2 linked regions of the Runella sp. SP2 genome follow. The protein of the gene in region 2 binds, or shares a complex with, the protein of the main gene of each other region. Links are inferred from orthologs where the notes say so. Each region holds a gene or a part of one and is shown on either strand. Other genes may lie near its edges.

Evidence for each region.
Region 1: the proteins of pheT (region 2) and pheS are in contact, whole or in part, in a crystal structure (PDB 6P24), measured with the Escherichia coli proteins. The link is inferred for Runella sp. SP2 from one-to-one orthologs.

Annotation. Positions count from the first base shown.
Region 1 is NZ_CP031030.1:6,303,900-6,312,627, forward strand. Bases 2,563-5,359 are described here. They hold pheS (phenylalanine--tRNA ligase subunit alpha), read left to right. Parts: upstream 2,563-3,339; coding sequence 3,340-4,380; downstream 4,381-5,359. Other genes in these bases: DTQ70_RS25360 (amidohydrolase family protein), read left to right, coding at 2,563-3,293; DTQ70_RS25370 (NAD(P)H-quinone oxidoreductase), read right to left, coding at 4,448-5,359. In the rest of the region: DTQ70_RS25345 (NAD-dependent epimerase/dehydratase family protein), read left to right, coding at 1-139; kduI (5-dehydro-4-deoxy-D-glucuronate isomerase), read left to right, coding at 149-985; hpf (ribosome hibernation-promoting factor, HPF/YfiA family), read left to right, coding at 1,172-1,546; more of DTQ70_RS25360, read left to right, coding at 1,683-2,562; more of DTQ70_RS25370, read right to left, coding at 5,360-5,422; DTQ70_RS25375 (bifunctional aldolase/short-chain dehydrogenase), read left to right, coding at 5,559-7,691; DTQ70_RS25380 (DUF6934 family protein), read right to left, coding at 7,911-8,357; DTQ70_RS25385 (TIM barrel protein), read left to right, coding at 8,383-8,728.
Region 2 is NZ_CP031030.1:5,609,354-5,618,376, forward strand. The notes cover bases 2,902-5,993. They hold pheT (phenylalanine--tRNA ligase subunit beta), read right to left. Parts: upstream 5,617-5,993; coding sequence 3,187-5,616; downstream 2,902-3,186. Other genes in these bases: DTQ70_RS22665 (hypothetical protein), read right to left, coding at 2,902-3,168; DTQ70_RS22675 (ABC transporter permease), read right to left, coding at 5,771-5,993. In the rest of the region: DTQ70_RS22650 (ABC transporter ATP-binding protein), read right to left, coding at 1-570; rny (ribonuclease Y), read right to left, coding at 782-2,284; DTQ70_RS22660 (cell division protein ZapA), read right to left, coding at 2,451-2,753; more of DTQ70_RS22665, read right to left, coding at 2,764-2,901; more of DTQ70_RS22675, read right to left, coding at 5,994-8,164; DTQ70_RS22680 (winged helix-turn-helix domain-containing protein), read right to left, coding at 8,191-9,023.

The sequences.
Region 1 (8,728 bases), 690 kb from region 2 along the record:
TCGGATGTACATTACGGACAACAGCAAAGTGACTCGCCTGACGGGTTGGAAACCAGAAATTGGAGTTCGCCAAATTGTCGAAGAAATCACCGAATGGCTCGACCAAAACAACAAAGCCTTAGAACCAATTTTAAAATAACCTTTACTCATGCACATTCAGGTACGCCATACGACCAATCCCGTCGATTTTAAAAATTACACGACTCAACGTATTCGGGAAGAGTTCTTGATGGAAAAAATGTTCGTCCCCGACCAATTCCATTTTGTATATTCTCACTACGACCGCATGATTGTGGGGGGAATCAAACCCGTAGGCCAGTTACACAAACTGCCAACCTACGACGAGCTCCGCTCTGATTATTTTTTGGAACGTCGTGAATTGGGCATTCTTAACATCGGTGGCGATGGCTTTGTGATGGTAGAAGATGAGTTGTTTACGCTTCAAAAGCGGGACTGCTTGTACGTTGGGAAGGGTAATAAAACCGTCACGTTCAAAAGCCTTGATCCTGAATTTCCAGCTAAGTTTATCCTCGTTTCGACGCCCGCTCACCGCACCGTACCTACGGCTATGATGAAAGCCGCTGACGCAAGTCCAACCGATATGGGTTCACCCGAAACGGCCAATACGCGTACTATTTATAAATACATCCATGCCGATGGCCTCGAAAGTTGTCAGCTGGTGATGGGGATGACGTCCATGAAATACAGCAGTGTGTGGAACACGATGCCGCCGCACGTCCACGACCGTCGTACCGAAATCTACGTTTACTTTGATTTAGATGACGCCCACCGCGTTTTCCATTTTATGGGTGAACCCACCGAGACACGTCACCTGTTAGTGGCCAACGAACAAGCCATCATTTCACCTCCTTGGTCGATTCACGCGGGAGCTGGCACAACGAGTTATTCTTTCTTGTGGGCAATGGCTGGCGAGAACTATGTCTATACCGATATGGACACATTGGCCTTGAGCGAGTTGAAATAAAATTTCAAAAAAAGTAGCCGTAGTCCTTGATTTTCTCAAAATAAATACACAGTTTAGACTCACAATCGTAAGAGGTGGACCGAAGTCCTGAAAATAGCGGTCTGCTTATGACAGACCGCTATTTTTTACCCTTTTCAAATCCACAAATGCGGTTGCAAATGATTGTTAAACTTAAAGCGTAAAATTATGAGACTGCAAATGCACGCTATCCACTTCGACGCAGATCCAAAACTGCTCGAATTCATCCAGAAAAAACTTGAAAAACTCGAAACGTTTTATGACCGAATAACAGGAGGAGAAGTGTATCTCCGATTAGATAAAAGCGAAAGCAGTAAAATCAAAGATAAAATCCTAGAAGTAAAAATTAAGGTTCCCAACGGTGAGCTATTTGTCAAAGAGAAAGGCAAGTCATTTGAAGAAGCCACTGACCTTGCCTTGGAAGCTCTCAAAAGCCAAATCAAGAAGTTCAAATCGAAACGCCAAGAGGTAGAAAATAAAACCATCAAAGATGTCCAAAGCGGCACTGAGGTAGAAGAAGAGGTAGAAATCGACGAAGTATAAGTCAGATTTCCAAAAAAAGAGCGAGGACTGCATCCTCGCTCTTTTTTGTTGCCTAAAATTCAGTCGTTGTTTATTCGTTATTCGCTCTTCAATTCTGTACATTTGAGTTTTACTCATCAACCCTTTTGAACACTACATGAAAAGTAAACTTCTCCTAACCTCACTCCTTTGCTTTCATGCGTTTGGGCTCTTGGCTCAAGTCCAAAAAGCCCCCAACCGCGCCGAAGGCGATGGGCCTCACAAACGCCTTATCATTCGGGGCGTCACCATCATCAATAGCACAGGTTCGCCTCCAATTGGCCCCATGGATATTTTGGTTGAAAACAACCGAATTGCCCAAATTCGCCAAGCAGGTTACCCTGGTATGCCCGCCCAAGACGGTATCAAAGCAACCTCCACCGATAAAGAACTGAACTGCCGTGGGATGTACCTTATGCCAGGGTTTGTGGATATGCACGGACACATCGGTGGCGTGCAGCAAGGTGCCAACGCCGAATACGTATTTAAACTTTGGATGGCCCACGGTGTCACTACCGTCCGCGACCCATCGTGCGGGAATGGGCTCGACTGGGTCCTTGACCAAAAAGAAAAAAGCAACAAAAACTTGATTACTGCCCCGCGCATCAAGGCTTACACGGTGTTTGGGCAAGGGGCGAAAGATTTTATCACCACTCCCGAGCAAGCCCGCGAATGGGTACGCCAAAACGCCCAGAAGGGTGCCGATGGTATCAAGTTTTTCGGAGCCGAACCCGATGTATTCAAGGCGGCGTTGGAAGAAAACAAAAAACTCGGCCTTGGTTCGGCTTGCCACCACGCCCAAACCGAAGTAGCACGCATGAATGTACTGGCGACTGCCAAAGCGGGGCTGACCAGCATGGAGCACTGGTACGGGCTACCCGAAGCCCTTTTTGACGATAAAACCGTCCAAAATTATCCGTCCGACTACAATTACAACAACGAGCAAAATCGCTTTGAAGAAGCAGGAAAATTGTGGAAGCAAGCCGCTAAACCTGGTTCAGAACGCTGGAATTACGTGATGGAAGAATTGTTGAAGCTAGATTTTACCCTCGACCCTACCTTCAACATCTACGAAGCCAACCGCGAACTAATGCTCGCCCGCCGTGCCGAGTGGCACGACGAATATACCCTGCCGTCGCTTTGGCGGTTTTATGGCCCAAGCCGAATTTCTCACGGGTCGTATTGGCACAATTGGGGAACAGAACAAGAAGTGGCGTGGAAAGAAAACTATCGGTTGTGGATGGCGTTTATCAACGAATACAAAAACCGAGGTGGTCGCGTCACGACGGGCTCTGATTCGGGCTTTATTTACCAATTGTACGGTTTTGCGTACATACGCGAGCTGGAATTGCTGCGCGAAGCAGGTTTCCACCCAATGGAAGTCGTGCGGGCGGCCACCATCAAAGGGGCAGAAGCATTGGGAATGGCCAAAGAAATTGGCTCGGTTGAAATTGGGAAATTGGCCGACTTTGTCATTACCGAAGAAAATCCGCTTGCCAACTTGAAAGTCCTTTATGGCACAGGAGCGATTCGTCTGAACGACAAAAACGAGGTGGTCCGCGCGGGTGGCGTCAAATATACCGTCAAAGATGGCATTGTTTATGATGCAAAAAAGCTTTTAGCCGACGTTCGTAAGATTGTGGCTGATGCTAAAAAAGAGGAGAATTTTGAAATCACCCAGCCTGGTATTCCCCAAAAAGCAGGCAAAGTGTCGGGTAGCAATAAATAGGGAAGAATGTTTAACTTTGCACCTATTAAAGTCACCAATCACCCCCATGCTAACAGAACGCGTCAAAGAGATATATCAAGAAATTGAGCAGTTTGAAGTTGCTACCAAAGAGCAGTTAGAACAATACCGCCAACGATTTGTAGGAAGAAAAGGAGCCGTGGAAGCCTTGTTTGAAGGACTCAAAGACATCCCAAAAGAAGCCCGTCGTGCGGTAGGACAAGAACTGAATGCCCTCAAAAACTTTGCTACTGACCGTTTTACGGCCATTCAAGCAGAATTCGAGTCTAACGACGGTGGCAATGCTGGCCCAGCCATTGATTTAACCCTGCCCGTTGCGGCAAACCAACTAGGCAGCATTCACCCGCTGACGTTGGCACGCGCCAAAATCATCGAGATTTTTGAACGCATGGGCTTTAGCGTAGCCGACGGCCCCGAAATCGAATCAGACTGGTACAACTTCACCGCGTTGAATTTTCCCGAAAATCACCCTGCCCGAGAAATGCAGGATACGTTTTTTGTGGCCAAAAACGCCGAAGACCCTACCCAAGATATGCTGTTGCGTACGCACACCTCCAACGTCCAAATTCGGATGATGGAGCGCCAAAAGCCGCCTATTCGCGCCATTATGCCTGGGCGGGTATATCGCAACGAAGCCATTTCGGCCCGCGCTCACTGCTTCTTCCACCAAGTAGAAGGGCTTTACATTGACAAAAACGTAAGTTTCAAAGACTTAAAAGATACCCTCTACCACTTCTCAAAAGAGATGTTTGACAAAGACGTGAAGATTCGTCTGCGTCCTTCGTTTTTTCCTTTTACCGAACCTAGCGCCGAAATCGACATTTGGTTAGGAACTGACACCGAAGAAACGTATCGACTCTCGAAAGGAACGGGTTGGGTAGAAATTGCGGGAAGTGGCATGGTTGACCCGAACGTGTTGGCCAACTGCGGCATCGACCCCGAAGAATATACAGGTTTTGCGTTTGGGATGGGCGTTGAGCGCATTGCCCAGCTCCGTTACGGCGTTCGCGACCTTCGTCTTTATTCCGAAAATGACGTTCGTTTTTTGCGTCAATTTGAAGGAGTTTAGGAGAAAAAATAGTGTTAGTTCGGTCGGGTTGTGAGCAACCCTCAGCACAAAGCGTGGGTCGGGTTGCTCACAACCCGACCGATAGCACTATCTTCCCAATGTGCTCGCTGCTTTCCATCAGACGATGCGCCTCAGCGGCTTCTTCCAAGGGAAACGTTTTATACAAAATAGGTTCAAAAGTACCTGCTTCTATCAACGGCCATACTTGTTTTTCCACCTCGGCGGCCAACTGCGCCTTAAACGCATCGTCGCGCGGGGCAAGCATACTTCCTGTAATCGTGATTCGCTTGCTCATTACTTCCAAAATATTGAATTGAGATTGCGCTCCTCCTAAACTCGCGATAAAACCCAAACGGCCATCAGGACGCAGCAGACGGATGTTTTTTGCGGTATAATCTCCCCCAACGTAGTCCAAAATCACGTCCATTCCGTAGGGCTTTAATTCTTCCAAAAAATCTTGTGTTTTATAATTGACACAACGAACGGCGCCAAGTTCTTCGCAGAAACGGCACTTTTGGTCGCTGCCCGCTGTCGCAAACGCTTGCACGCCAAACGCCTTTGCCAACTGAATCGCCGTGACACCAATGCCACTCGTTCCGCCGTGTACCAAAAAATTTTCGCCAGTTTTCAACTGCATTCGTTGAAACACGTTGCTCCAAACCGTCATTATCGTTTCGGGCAAGCACGCAGCTTTTTCAAACGACATACCCGTTGGAACAGGCAAACAATGGTCTGCTTCGGCCAAGGCGTACTCGGCATATCCGCCATTTTTAATGAGCGCACACACCTTATCGCCGACTTTCCAACGCGACACATTTTCGCCAATTTCGGCGATGATTCCCGCAACTTCAAGCCCCAATGGCTCGGTAGGCGGCTGCGACGAAATCCCGTAACGACCTTGACGCATCAAAATATCGGCACGATTTATGCCCGCCGCATAAACGCGGATAAGCACCTTTGTACCAGTAGAAATAGGGACAGAACGGTCTTCTAAAGACAAAACCTCAGGTCCTCCAGTTTGGGTAACTATCATTGCTTTCATGGTCGTAAAAATAAAAGATAAGAAAATATAAAAATAGTCCATGAAGGTACATGACACTATCCCAAGAAACGTCACCTAAATTTGTACTATCAATCTCAGAACAGGTACTATACTATTCATAATCGCACAAAACACCATGTCAGCGACTACCACGCAATTCAAACATGTGAGCTATCTTTGGGACGAAGCCAAAGCCGCCGAACTCGCGGGCGACGAAGTAGCTCTTTTTATTTATCGTTCCAACATTCTGGGCGCCGATCTTCGTTTGACCAACTACGGAGGCGGTAACACGTCCGTTAAAATTACGGATAAAGACCCACTTACTGGCAAAGATGTCGAAGTAATGTGGATAAAAGGCTCAGGCGGAGACATTGGTACGCTCAAAAAATCAGGATGTGCGGCATTGTACATGGAGCGCCTACGAAACCTCGAAAACGTCTATCGTGGTGTGGAGTTTGAAGATGAAATGGTAGAATTGTTCAACCACTGTATCTTTGATCTCGCCTCAAAAGCACCATCTATTGATACTCCTCTCCACGGATTTTTACCCTTTGCGCACATCGACCACCTTCACCCAGATGCCGCCATTGCCATTGCCGCAGCCAAAGACGGGAAGAAAATCACCGAAGAATTGTTTGGTGGTGAAGTAGGTTGGGTAGGTTGGCAACGCCCAGGGTTTGAGCTTGGTCTTCAGCTCCGCGCTTGTTTGGAAGAGGCCGCTTCTCGCGGTGTCAAATTGCGTGGTATCATGCTTGGTTCACACGGGTTGTTTACGTGGGGTGACACTGCCTACGAAAGCTACCTCAATACCCTCGAAGTCATCGAAAAATGTGCCGAATACTTAGAAGCAAATTACGGTAAGACTCGTCCCGTATTTGGAGGGCCCAAAATCGAGAGCCTTCCTGTAGAAACACGCACAAAACAAGCGTCAAAATTAGCACCTATTTTGCGTGGTTTCTGCTCGTCGTACCGCACGATGGTCGGCCATTTTACCGACGATGCGCGCGTACTGGAGTTTATAAACTCAAATGATTTGGACAAACTAGCTCCCCTCGGAACTTCTTGCCCCGACCACTTCCTCCGCACAAAAATCTCTCCGTTGGTACTTGAGCTTGCTCCCGACGAAGACCTATCGGACGTAGCAGCTATCAAAGCGAAATTAACACCTGCGTTTGAAGCCTACCGTGCGATGTACTCCGAATATTACGAAGCTTGTAAGCACCCTAATAGCCCTGCCATGCGCGACCCTAATCCTGTCGTTATTTTGTATCCAGGGGTCGGAATGTTTACCTTCTCAAAAGATAAAACGACGGCCCGTTTGGCGTCGGAGTATTACATCAATGCCGTCAACGTAATGAAGGGCGCGGAAGCGGTATCTGAATATACGGCATTGCCCCGTCAAGAAGCGTTTAATATCGAGTATTGGTTGCTCGAAGAGGCCAAACTTCAACGAATGCCCAAACCCAAAGCCTTGTCAGGGCGAGTAGCACTCGTAACGGGAAGCGCAGGGGGAATTGGTAAAGCTATTGCGAAAAAGTTTGCCGAAGAAGGCGCAGTGGTTGTTCTTAATGACATCAACGAAGAACGTCTTGCGGGAGCAAAAGACGAATTTGTGAAGAAATTTGGCAGAGATTCAGTAGCTACCACGCTTCTCAACGTAACCGATGCTGCTAGCATTGTGGATGCGATGGATGCCGCAGCGCTTGCGTTTGGTGGCGTCGATATTATCGTCAACAACGCAGGTATCAGTATTTCAAAACCCATCCAAGACCATACTCTTCAAGATTGGGATCGCTTGTACGACATCCTCGTCAAAGGGCAGTTCCTTGTGACTCAAGCAGGGGTAGAAGTAATGCGCAAGCAAGGTTTTGGGGGTGATGTCATCAATATTGTGAGTAAAAATGCCCTTGTTTCTGGGCCAAACAACGCAGGTTATGGTTCGGCTAAAGCAGCTCAGTTGCACTTGAGCCGCTTGAATGCAGCCGAATTGGGCGGCGATAAAATTCGCGTTAATACTGTCAATCCAGACGCCGTTATCGCTGACTCAAACATTTGGGCAGGTGGCTGGGCCGAAGGACGCGCCAAAGCCTACGGCATTACGATTGAAGAGCTTCCTGCTTATTATGCCAAACGTACGCTTCTCAACGAAGCCATTCTACCCGACGATATCGCCAATGCGTGCTTCGCATTCGTAGGAGGCTTACTCAGCAAGTCAACGGGCAACGTTTTGAACGTTGATGGCGGAGTAGCCATGGCGTTTGTTCGCTAAAAAAGATTGTTTTTTCATCATAGGTTAGTTTAATACTCGAATCTAACGCCTGAATTCAGGCGTTAGATTTTACCTACGAAGCTCATTTTTTAGTAAGAGGTAGTTGTACTTTTTTTAAAATGTTAGCCATTTTATCTATTTGCTCTTTAATCTCAGGACTTTTCAAATTGATATATGGCATCGTTTTTTCAGAGTACGTTGATACTGCTTTTTTGGTTTTCATGATTTTTGAGTTATTAAATATCCGACATAGTTGCCCTTACTGTTAAAACTTTCAAGTATCCCGTTTTCAGTAATTCCGACTACGTCATAATAGAGATTGGTTTCTTTTAAAAATTGCGTAATTGCGGCACGATATAACCTCGTTCTGCTAGAAGTGCTTCCTGTAAATGCTACAGTAGCCATAGGATAATGCTCGAAAAAAGTAGATAACGTATCAACTACAGTAGTTAAAACTTGTTTCATGTCATTATTATTACTAGCTGATAGAATATCAATGTCGCCATTTTCTTTTAAGTCGCCAAAAATCAATTGATATAAATCTGGATTATCATCCGACAAAATATACGCGACTGCCTTGCGAATAATTCTTTCCTGACTGATACTTTCAAAAACAAATTGCAAATTATCAGAAGAGGATTGAAGCTGGTAAATAGGTTTGTCCATTAACAAAGATAACTAAAGTTCAATTATGCAACTCGAAAAGTATAAAATACAACAGCATAACGATGACCTACTTACGGGACATCAACGCCGTTTGAGCTTCGCTGTTTCAGAAATTGAAAATGCCGAAGCCATCATTCAAAAATTGGTTGATTTTCAAATTGCCATTCCTTCGTGGGCACTTGGAACGGGTGGAACGCGCTTTGGCCGTTTTGCGGGCGGTGGCGAACCTCGTAGCCTTGAAGAAAAAATTGAAGACGTAGGTCTATTACACGCCTTGAATCAAGCATCGGGCGCAATCTCCCTTCACATTCCATGGGATATTCCAAAAGATGCCAAAGCGATTAAAGCATTGGCAGCTCAACACGGTTTGA
Region 2 (9,023 bases):
TTTTTCGTTGAGTTCTTTGAACAACTCCATAATTTGCTCGGCTTGTTCAGAGTGCAAATTTCCCGTTGGTTCATCAGCAAAAATGATACTTGGTTCGTGGACAATCGCCCGCGCAATGCCCACCAACTGCTGCTGCCCTCCCGAAAGCTGGCTAGGGAAAAGGTCTTTTTTTGCGACCATATTGAAGCGGTCGAGCAATTCGGCCACCCTGCTTTTCCGCTCCGACGATGATGTTCCTTTGTACAACAACGGAGTTTCGATGTTTTCATAAACCGTCAGTTCGTCAATCAAATGGTAAGCTTGAAAGACAAACCCAATGCGGTGGCGGTGCAGCTCAGTACGTTTTTTTTCACTGAGTTTGTCAACGCGTTCGTCAAAGAAGAAATATTCGCCTTCGGATGGTTCTTCTAACAACCCTAAAATGTGCAAAAGAGTGGACTTTCCTGAGCCTGACGGACCCATGATGGACACAAACTCTCCTTCATTTATGTCTAAATTGATGTTTCGTAGTACGTACGTTTTCCCAAATCCTGCGGGATAATACTTAGAAATACCTTTGAGCTGAATCATGAATTGTGCTGTTGTATAATGTATAGTTTGTACTAATTACACGAGTTGTGCCAGTATGCTATTTTACTGATTACCAAGCATAAAGGCTCACCACAAAAATAAAAAACGTCCGAAAACGGACAACATTTGTACGTCTTCGGACGAAGGAAATATAGCTTTTTTAGGCGTAGGCAAAGCGCATTTGCTCTTTGCCAATTTGCCTTTTGCTTACTTATTTAGCGTAAGCGACCGAGCGCATCTCGCGGATAACGGTCACTTTAATCTGGCCAGGGTACTGCATTTCTTTCTCAATTTTTTGTGAAATATCAAACGAAAGCTTGCTGGCCGTTTCGTCGTTTACAGTATCTGAATTGACAATCACGCGCAACTCACGACCCGCTTGAATGGCGTAACATTTGTCCACACCTGGGAAGCTAGTTGCTAAGTTTTCGAGGTCTTTCAAACGTTGGATGTACGATTCCATCATTTCACGGCGAGCGCCTGGGCGAGAACCTGAGATAGCATCACACACCTGAATAATCGGCGACATCATGCTTGTCATTTCAATTTCGTCGTGGTGGGCACCGATGGCATTGCAAACTTCTGGATTTTCTTTGTATTTCTTCGCCAATTCCATCCCCAAAATTGCGTGTGGCAATTCTGATTCTTCGGGCCAAACCTTTCCAATGTCGTGTAGAAGACCCGCACGTTTAGCCAATTTGGCATTGAGCCCCAACTCGGCCGCCATGGCTGCGCAAAGACGCGCCACTTCGCGAGAGTGCTGGAGCAAGTTTTGACCGTACGACGAACGGAAACGCATCCGACCTACCATTTTCACCAATTCAGGGTGCAAGCCGTGTACCCCCAATTCGATGACGGTACGCTCGCCAATTTCGACGATTTCGTCTTCGATGTTTTTCTTGGTTTTAGATACCACTTCTTCGATACGCGCGGGGTGAATACGGCCATCTTGTACCAAACGGTGCAACGACAAGCGAGCGATTTCACGGCGAACAGGGTCAAAACCCGAGATAACGATGGCCTCTGGCGTATCGTCCACGATAATTTCGCAACCCGTAGCGGCTTCGAGTGCGCGGATGTTACGACCTTCGCGACCGATGATTTTACCTTTCACGTCGTCGCTTTCGATGTTGAATACCGAAACTGTATTTTCGATGGCATGTTCAGAAGCTGTGCGCTGAATCGTCTCGATAACAATTTTCTTAGCTTCTTTGGTAGCGGTAAGTTTTGCCTCGTCGATGGTATTTTTGATAAACGCCGACGCCTGCGTTTGGGCATCTGCCTGAATCGCTTCTACCAATTGCTGTTTTGCTTGTTCGGCCGTAAGGTTAGCGATGCGCTCCAATTGCTCCACCTGCGAGCGGTGCATTTTTTCGGCTTCTTCGCGGCGTTTGGTCGCTACTTCCGTTTGTTGTTCGAGATTTTTACGAAGACCTTCCAACTCATTTTCACGACGTTTGTTCTGTTCCGTCATCTGATTGAGTTGCTGCTCACGCTGCTTGATTTTCTGCTCGTTCTGAAGAATAATCTGTTTCTTCTTGTTTGAATCTTCCTCAAACTCACTTTTCAACTTGAGGTATTTTTCTTTGGCCTCAAGGATACGGTCTTTCTTTATATTTTCGGCCGAAATTTCTGCATTTTTGATGATCTCAGCGGCGCGCTGTTGAGCATCATCTTCCATCTTTTTATTGGCTTTTTTGATGGCAAAATACATGATAGCTGCTCCGACGGCTGCTGAGATGGCAGCATCAAGCAATAATATTGGATCCATTTTTTTGTGCTGTGTGTTTGTTGGTTTAACATATTCCCAACGCCCATCAACGAACGAAGCAAGACTGATTGGTTCAAGAACGATTTCGACAAAAAAGCTGGCTTTAGGGCTATGTTGTCGATTGGAAGTTATTTTGTATCGTGTCTAAATTCTTGAAGACATCTTCTTTCAATATCCTCAAATCATAGTCGCCTTTTAAGCGTGCTACCGTAGCATCAAGGCAGACCATCGACAGTATTTCTTCTAAATTTACTTCTCCTTTTTTATTTGTCATTCGATATTCTATTTGCTCTGTCACCAGTTTGGCGGCTTTCCGTATCAATTCTTCCTCAAACTCAGAGCTTGTACGAAGTTCAAACGATTTGTTACCAATTGTGATATTGATAGGAGGCCGTCTTTTTTTGGATTCCATTGGTGTCAAATCAAATAGTTCGTAACAGCGTTATCGTTTCCTCTATGTATCGAATGTAATCGTCCAATTTGCTATTCAGTTCCGTTATCGCGTTGGCGTTTTTCGGGTTTTTTACAATTATAGACAATTGTTTGAAATTATTTAACTTTTCCTTCAAAGAAACTTCTTTTTCTCGCAATTGTTTGTTTTCTGTTTTTAATGCTCTTAACTGTTGTCGGGTTTCTTTTAGTTCTTCACTTTGTTTTTCGTGCGCCTTTTCGAGCTGTTCAAAACGCATTTTTAGCTCGTCGTGCGTCACTTTTTCAAACTGTAAAGTAACTTGCAACGTATTGATACGCTGTTCTATCTGGCGAAACTGCGTATTGAGTCGTTCCAGCACATCGCTATTGCCATACGTTACAAGTTTCCGTTCCAAGTCTGGCATCGCTTAGTACTATTTACGAATCACTGCTCCCAACTCTTTCTCAAAAGCCATCATAAGCTTTTGCATCGTTTTGTCAATCACCTTGTCGGTGAGTGTCTGTTCCGTGTCTTGAAGGGTGAAGCTCACCGAGTACGATTTCTTATCCGCCCCGATATTTTCACCTTCATACACGTCAAAAACGTTCACGTTCGTCAACAAATTGCGTTCATATTTTTGAGCCAACTGACGAATCTGTTCAAAACTCACCGTCTTATCCAACACCAGCGACAAGTCGCGGCGTACTTCGGGATATTTTGAAACCTCTGTAAAGCGAACTTTGTCTTGGTATTGTTTCAACAAATACGCCCAGTCGAAGTCAGCATAAAACACAGGCTGCTTGATGTCGAGCATTTTGGTGTGTTTGCCTTTTACTTGTCCAAAGCTCACCACTGCTTTTTTCTTTACGGTATAAGTAAGGCCGTATTCAAAAACCGTTTTATCCTGAATCTCTTGTTTTTCAACTCCTTGCACTCGGAAAGCGCTGAGCACCAAATGTACCATAGAGGCTAAATCGTGGAACGCCAGCTTTTGGTCTTTAGCGACCCAACTTTCTGCTTGTTGGTGTCCTGCCATCAACAACACAAGGTGGGCAACGTCTTTGTATTTGCCTTCTACTTTGTGGTAGGTTTTTCCAAATTCACAAATCTTAAGGTCGCGCTGACGGCGGTTGAGGTTGTAGGCCAACGTCTCTAACCCTGAGAATAACATTGTCTGACGCATCACCGACAAATCTTCGCTCAATGGGTTGAGCATGACCACATCTTCCCCAACCAAACTTGCCCGCACGGCTTCGTTGTAGGCTGGTTTGGTGAGCGAATTGGTCATGGTTTCGTTGAAGCCATTTCCTGCTAAGATATTGGCAATGCGTAATTTTTGTTTGTCGGGATCCACCAACGGGAAGCCCGAGAGGAAGTTGGCCGACAAGTGTTCCGACAACTCGATGTTATCGAACCCATAAATCCGCAAAATTTCTTCCACAATGTCTGCCTCACGTGTCACATCAACGCGGTAAGGCGCTACCGATGCCAAGAAACCTTCGGGCGTTTCGTTTTGGATTTCGATGTCGAGGCTTGTCAAAATCTGCTTAATCAAGTCGCGATCAAGCGATTTTCCAATCAAGCGGTCAATGTTGCGGTATTTTACGGCTACCTCGTGGTTCGGAATCGGGTTAGGATAAATATCCACCACTTCCGACGCAATGTGTCCACCTGCTACTTCCAGTATCAGCAATGCCGCCCGTTTGAGGGCATAAATGGGCATGTTAGGGTCGGTTCCACGCTCAAAACGGAAAGACGCATCGGTTTTGAGGGTATGGAAAGTACCCGTTTTACGAATCGACGCTGGAGAAAAATAAGCAGATTCTAAGAAAATCGCGGTTGTATTTTCGGTCACCCCTGACTTGGTTCCCCCAAAAACACCACCGATACACATGGGTTCTTCGGCGTTGCAAATCATCAAGTCACGCTCAGACAGCTTGCGTTCTATGCCGTCGAGGGTCACAAAAGGAGTTCCTTCGGGTAGATTTTTCACGATGACTTTATTGCCCGTGATTTTCGACGCATCAAAGGCGTGTAGTGGCTGTCCTAATTCGTGGCAAATGAAGTTGGTGATGTCCACGATGTTGTTAATCGAACGTACGCCCACCGCTTGCAACTTTTCTTTGAGCCACTCGGGCGACTCACCCACGGTCAATCCTGCCAAGCAAACACCCGCATAACGTGGCGCAGCTTCGGTATTTTCGACGGTTACTTCAATGGGTGACGGAAGATTGGTAATGGGCAACTGGTCGAATGCTTCCACCGATGGTTTGGTTAACTCACGTCCCCAAACAGCTTTCAAGTCGCGAGCAACACCAAGGTGCGACGCCGCGTCGGCACGGTTAGGAGTGAGACCAATTTCAATCACGTAGTCGGGCAATACGCCAAAATACTGCGCAGCAGGAGTTCCGTTGGGCAAATCGGTGTCTAGCACCATGATACCCGCGTGAGAATGACCGATACCGATTTCGTCTTCGGCACAAATCATCCCTTCCGACGGCTGGCCGTAAACTTTACGTTTTCCAATCGTAAACGGCTCGCCTTCGGTAGGATAAATGGTTGCCCCGACGGTAGCGACAATCACTTTTTGTCCCGCCGCCACGTTGGCAGCTCCGCAGACAATCGTGCTTGGTTCGCCTGCGCCAGTATCAACGGTGGTGAGGTGTAATGTTTTTTCTTTGACAGTAAACGGCTCGCAGGTGAGAACTTCTCCTACCACGATTCCTTCCAATCCGCCTTTGACACGTTCGACGGGGTCGATTCCTTCTACTTCCAAGCCCGTTGCGGTCAATAATTTACCAACTTCTTCGGGAGACTCCTGAATATCAATGAGTTGTTTAAGCCAATTGTAAGAAATTTTCATAGATTACCCAGCCCCCTGCCCCAATGGGAAGCTCTTTTATGGTACGTACAAATCCCCCTTTGGGGTGAGGGGCTTTATTTGTAACGCAAAATTAGGGGTTTTTAGGGAAATTTATGACTTTATAAAGTGGGTTGTTGTGGCCAAAGGCGCTGTATTACTCTGACCGCAGCGAATCAACGGGATTTCTCAGCGCCGCTTTGATGGCTTGATAACTGATGGTGAGACAGGAAATAAAAAGCATCAGTAGGGCGGTATAACCAAAAATAGGCCACGAAACCTCTATCCGATAGGCAAAACCCTGCAACCATTGCTCCATAAAATAATACGCAATCGGCGAAGCTACCACCACAGATATTAAGACCAACTTTAAAAAAGAATTGGAAAATAAGACCACAATACTAGGTACCGAAGCGCCCACTACTTTACGAATTCCTATCTCTTTGGTACGTTGCTGAATGGCCAAGTGCGTCAATCCAAACAAACCCATGCCGCAAAGAATGATTGAAAGCAAGGTAGCGAAGCCAATGATTTTCTGCCAACGCTGTTCCTGAAGATAATCCCGGTTGTTGAGTTCATCCATAAAATTATAGGCATACACGGCGTTAGGCAGGGCTTTTCGATAAATACGTTCAAAGGCCGTGAGGGCTTCTTGCTGTCGATTTTTGTCAATTTTAAGCCAAATACCACCATAATACACGTCGTTGGTAGCCATTACCAAAGGTGGGATTCGTTCGCGCAATGACCCAAAATGAAAATCTTTTACTACCCCCACGATTCGCGCGGGTGTTTTCAGAAAAAAGTCTTCCGTAGTCACCAAAGCGCCAATGGGGTTTGTCAGACCCGCCTCCCTCACAAACGACTCATTCACAACCACTTCTACTTTACTCGAATTTAAAATAGTTCTCCCTTCTTTTAAACGAATCCCCAACACTGCCAAGTAATTCGGGTCAATGTTTTGATACGTACTTTTTACCGTGCGTTGATTCACCTTGGCTTTATAATTAGCCCCTCGCTCTTCTCCAAAAGAAATTTGCACAATGGATGGCTCTTTGGCTACTTCGTTTCGAATGAACTCCGCCAAGGGTTTGGTTTCGCGGTTACCACTGATGTACGTCCGAATGACTTGGTACGGATTATAACCTAAATCTTTGGTACGCACGTAGTTCATTTGTTGGTAAAAAACAATGGAAGCAATGAGCAAAATAGCCGCTAACGCAAACTGAAGAACCACAAGGCTTTTTCCGAAAAACCCACTTCCCGATACTTTTTGCTTTCGGTATAAAACTTCGGTAGGATTGAACTTGGAAAGCACAAAAGCAGGGTACAAACCCGCCAACAAAATATTGACCATCAAGACCCCACTGAAGACAAAGAAGAGTTTCCATTCAAAAACTTCGGAGAGAAGTATTTCCTTGTTGGCCAACTGATTGAACACAGGCAACAGCACCAAAATAAGCACAAAAGCCAGAAAAAACGCCGCCACACACAGCAAGGCGGATTCGGCTAAAAATTGAACAATAATTTGCCTTTGGCGGCTGCCTGTTACCTTGCGAATCCCCACTTCTTTGGCCCTTTTGAGCGAACTTGCAATGCTGATATTGACAAAATTGATACTTGCCATCAACAGCATAAACAAAGCTATCCCCAAAAAAATATAGGAATAGAGCGGATTGCTGTAATTGATGGCGCCGCCTTCCCCGCCCGTTTGAAGTGGGTACAAATGAATATCAGTAATAGGTTGAAGCCCATAGGTAACCTGGGGATCGTGGCCGTTTTCTTTGATTTGTTCTTTGGCGAGTCGGGCATGAACTTGGTTGAATTTCTTACAAACCAACGATTTGTCGGCTTTGGGATTCAGCACGACAAACGTACCGAGGTAGGCATTTAGCCAATAGGTATCCGTAAAGCTCAATTCCATAAAGCTGAACGGATGCAGCACATCAAATTGAATGGACGAATTTTTGGGAGGATTTTCCACCACACCCGAAATCACCAACGGTTTCCCCAAACGGTCGGCCGAAGGGTCAGCTTCCATGTGTAAAAGTTGGCCAACGACGTTGGTAGAATTGAAAAATTTCAGCGCTGTTTTTTCGGTAATCACCACCGACCCCACATCGTTTAACACTGTTTTGGGGTTTCCGTGAAGGAGTTTAAAGCTAAAAACATCAAAAAAATGACTGTCCACAAACAGCAACTGTAGTTTCAGGGCTTTGCGGTTGGTGCGAATATCCCCAAAAATAGCCCCTCCCATGATTCTGACATAGTCTTCGATTTCGGGCACGGACGCTTTGAAAGCTGGGCCTTGTACTTGCCCCGTTCCTCCCGTGGTTTGAGGATCTTCGCCTTTGTTCTGAACAGCCGTTGTCGTAATTCGATATAAATGAGGGCTTTTTTGATGAAAATTATCAAAGCTATGTTCATCTCGGATGTATAAAATCGCCAACAACACACAGCTAAGTCCAAACGCCAAACCAATGGTATTGATGGCCGAATACAGCCGATTGTGCCAAAGGAGGCGCAGCGCGATTTTGAAGTAATTGCGTAGCATGGAAAAAAAACGGTTATCAGGGTATTTTAAGAAGCAGCCACTTCCAGGCGATAGCCAACACCGTGAACGGCCACAATTTTTAGGGAAGTGTCCTCCTGGAGTAATTTTCGTAGGCGAGAGACAAAAACATCAATACTGCGCCCCACAATAATGCCCTCGTCTTCCCAAACCGATTTTAGAATAAACTCTCTTTCAAGGAGTTGATTCTGATTTTTCACAAACAAGTGGAGCAATTTTGCCTCGCGGTAGGTCAGGCTTTGTTGTGTGTTAGCAATGTAAAGCATTTGATTTTCTAAATCCATACTCGATGCTCCAAACGTCAGTCGTGCAGGTGCAGGTTTTTCAATCGGCTGTTCGTGAAGTGTTTTAATGACTGACGCAGTGGTCATTTTTTTTCGCGACCATACCCCGTACGAAATGCCGACCAAGACCAAGCCTAGCCCTAACGTCCACCAAACGGGATTCGTTGAGGAGGGAGAATTGGCAGAAAGTGCAAACGTTACTTTTACATTATTGCATCCCAAAAGTTGCTCACGCCCAATGCAAGCCACTTCTTTACTTTTGGAATAATCTAAAAAGGTATATCCTAGTTGCAGTTCATTGGTTTTACAGTCGATGACCGCTACATCGTAGTTGATTTTGATGCCATGAAGGTCAAAAGATTCTTGCAACAAAGATGGTAACTGACTGTAATTGAAGGCCCTACTTAGTTGTAATACATAGGTACCTTCCGCTGTTTTTTTGACCGCAGTAATGCGAGACGTAGAATCACCACTTGCCAATAAAAGGCGATGTCCTGTACGGCGAAGTGCCAGATTGACTTTCTCCTCAAATCGTTGCGAAGTGCTCGATTCGGGGG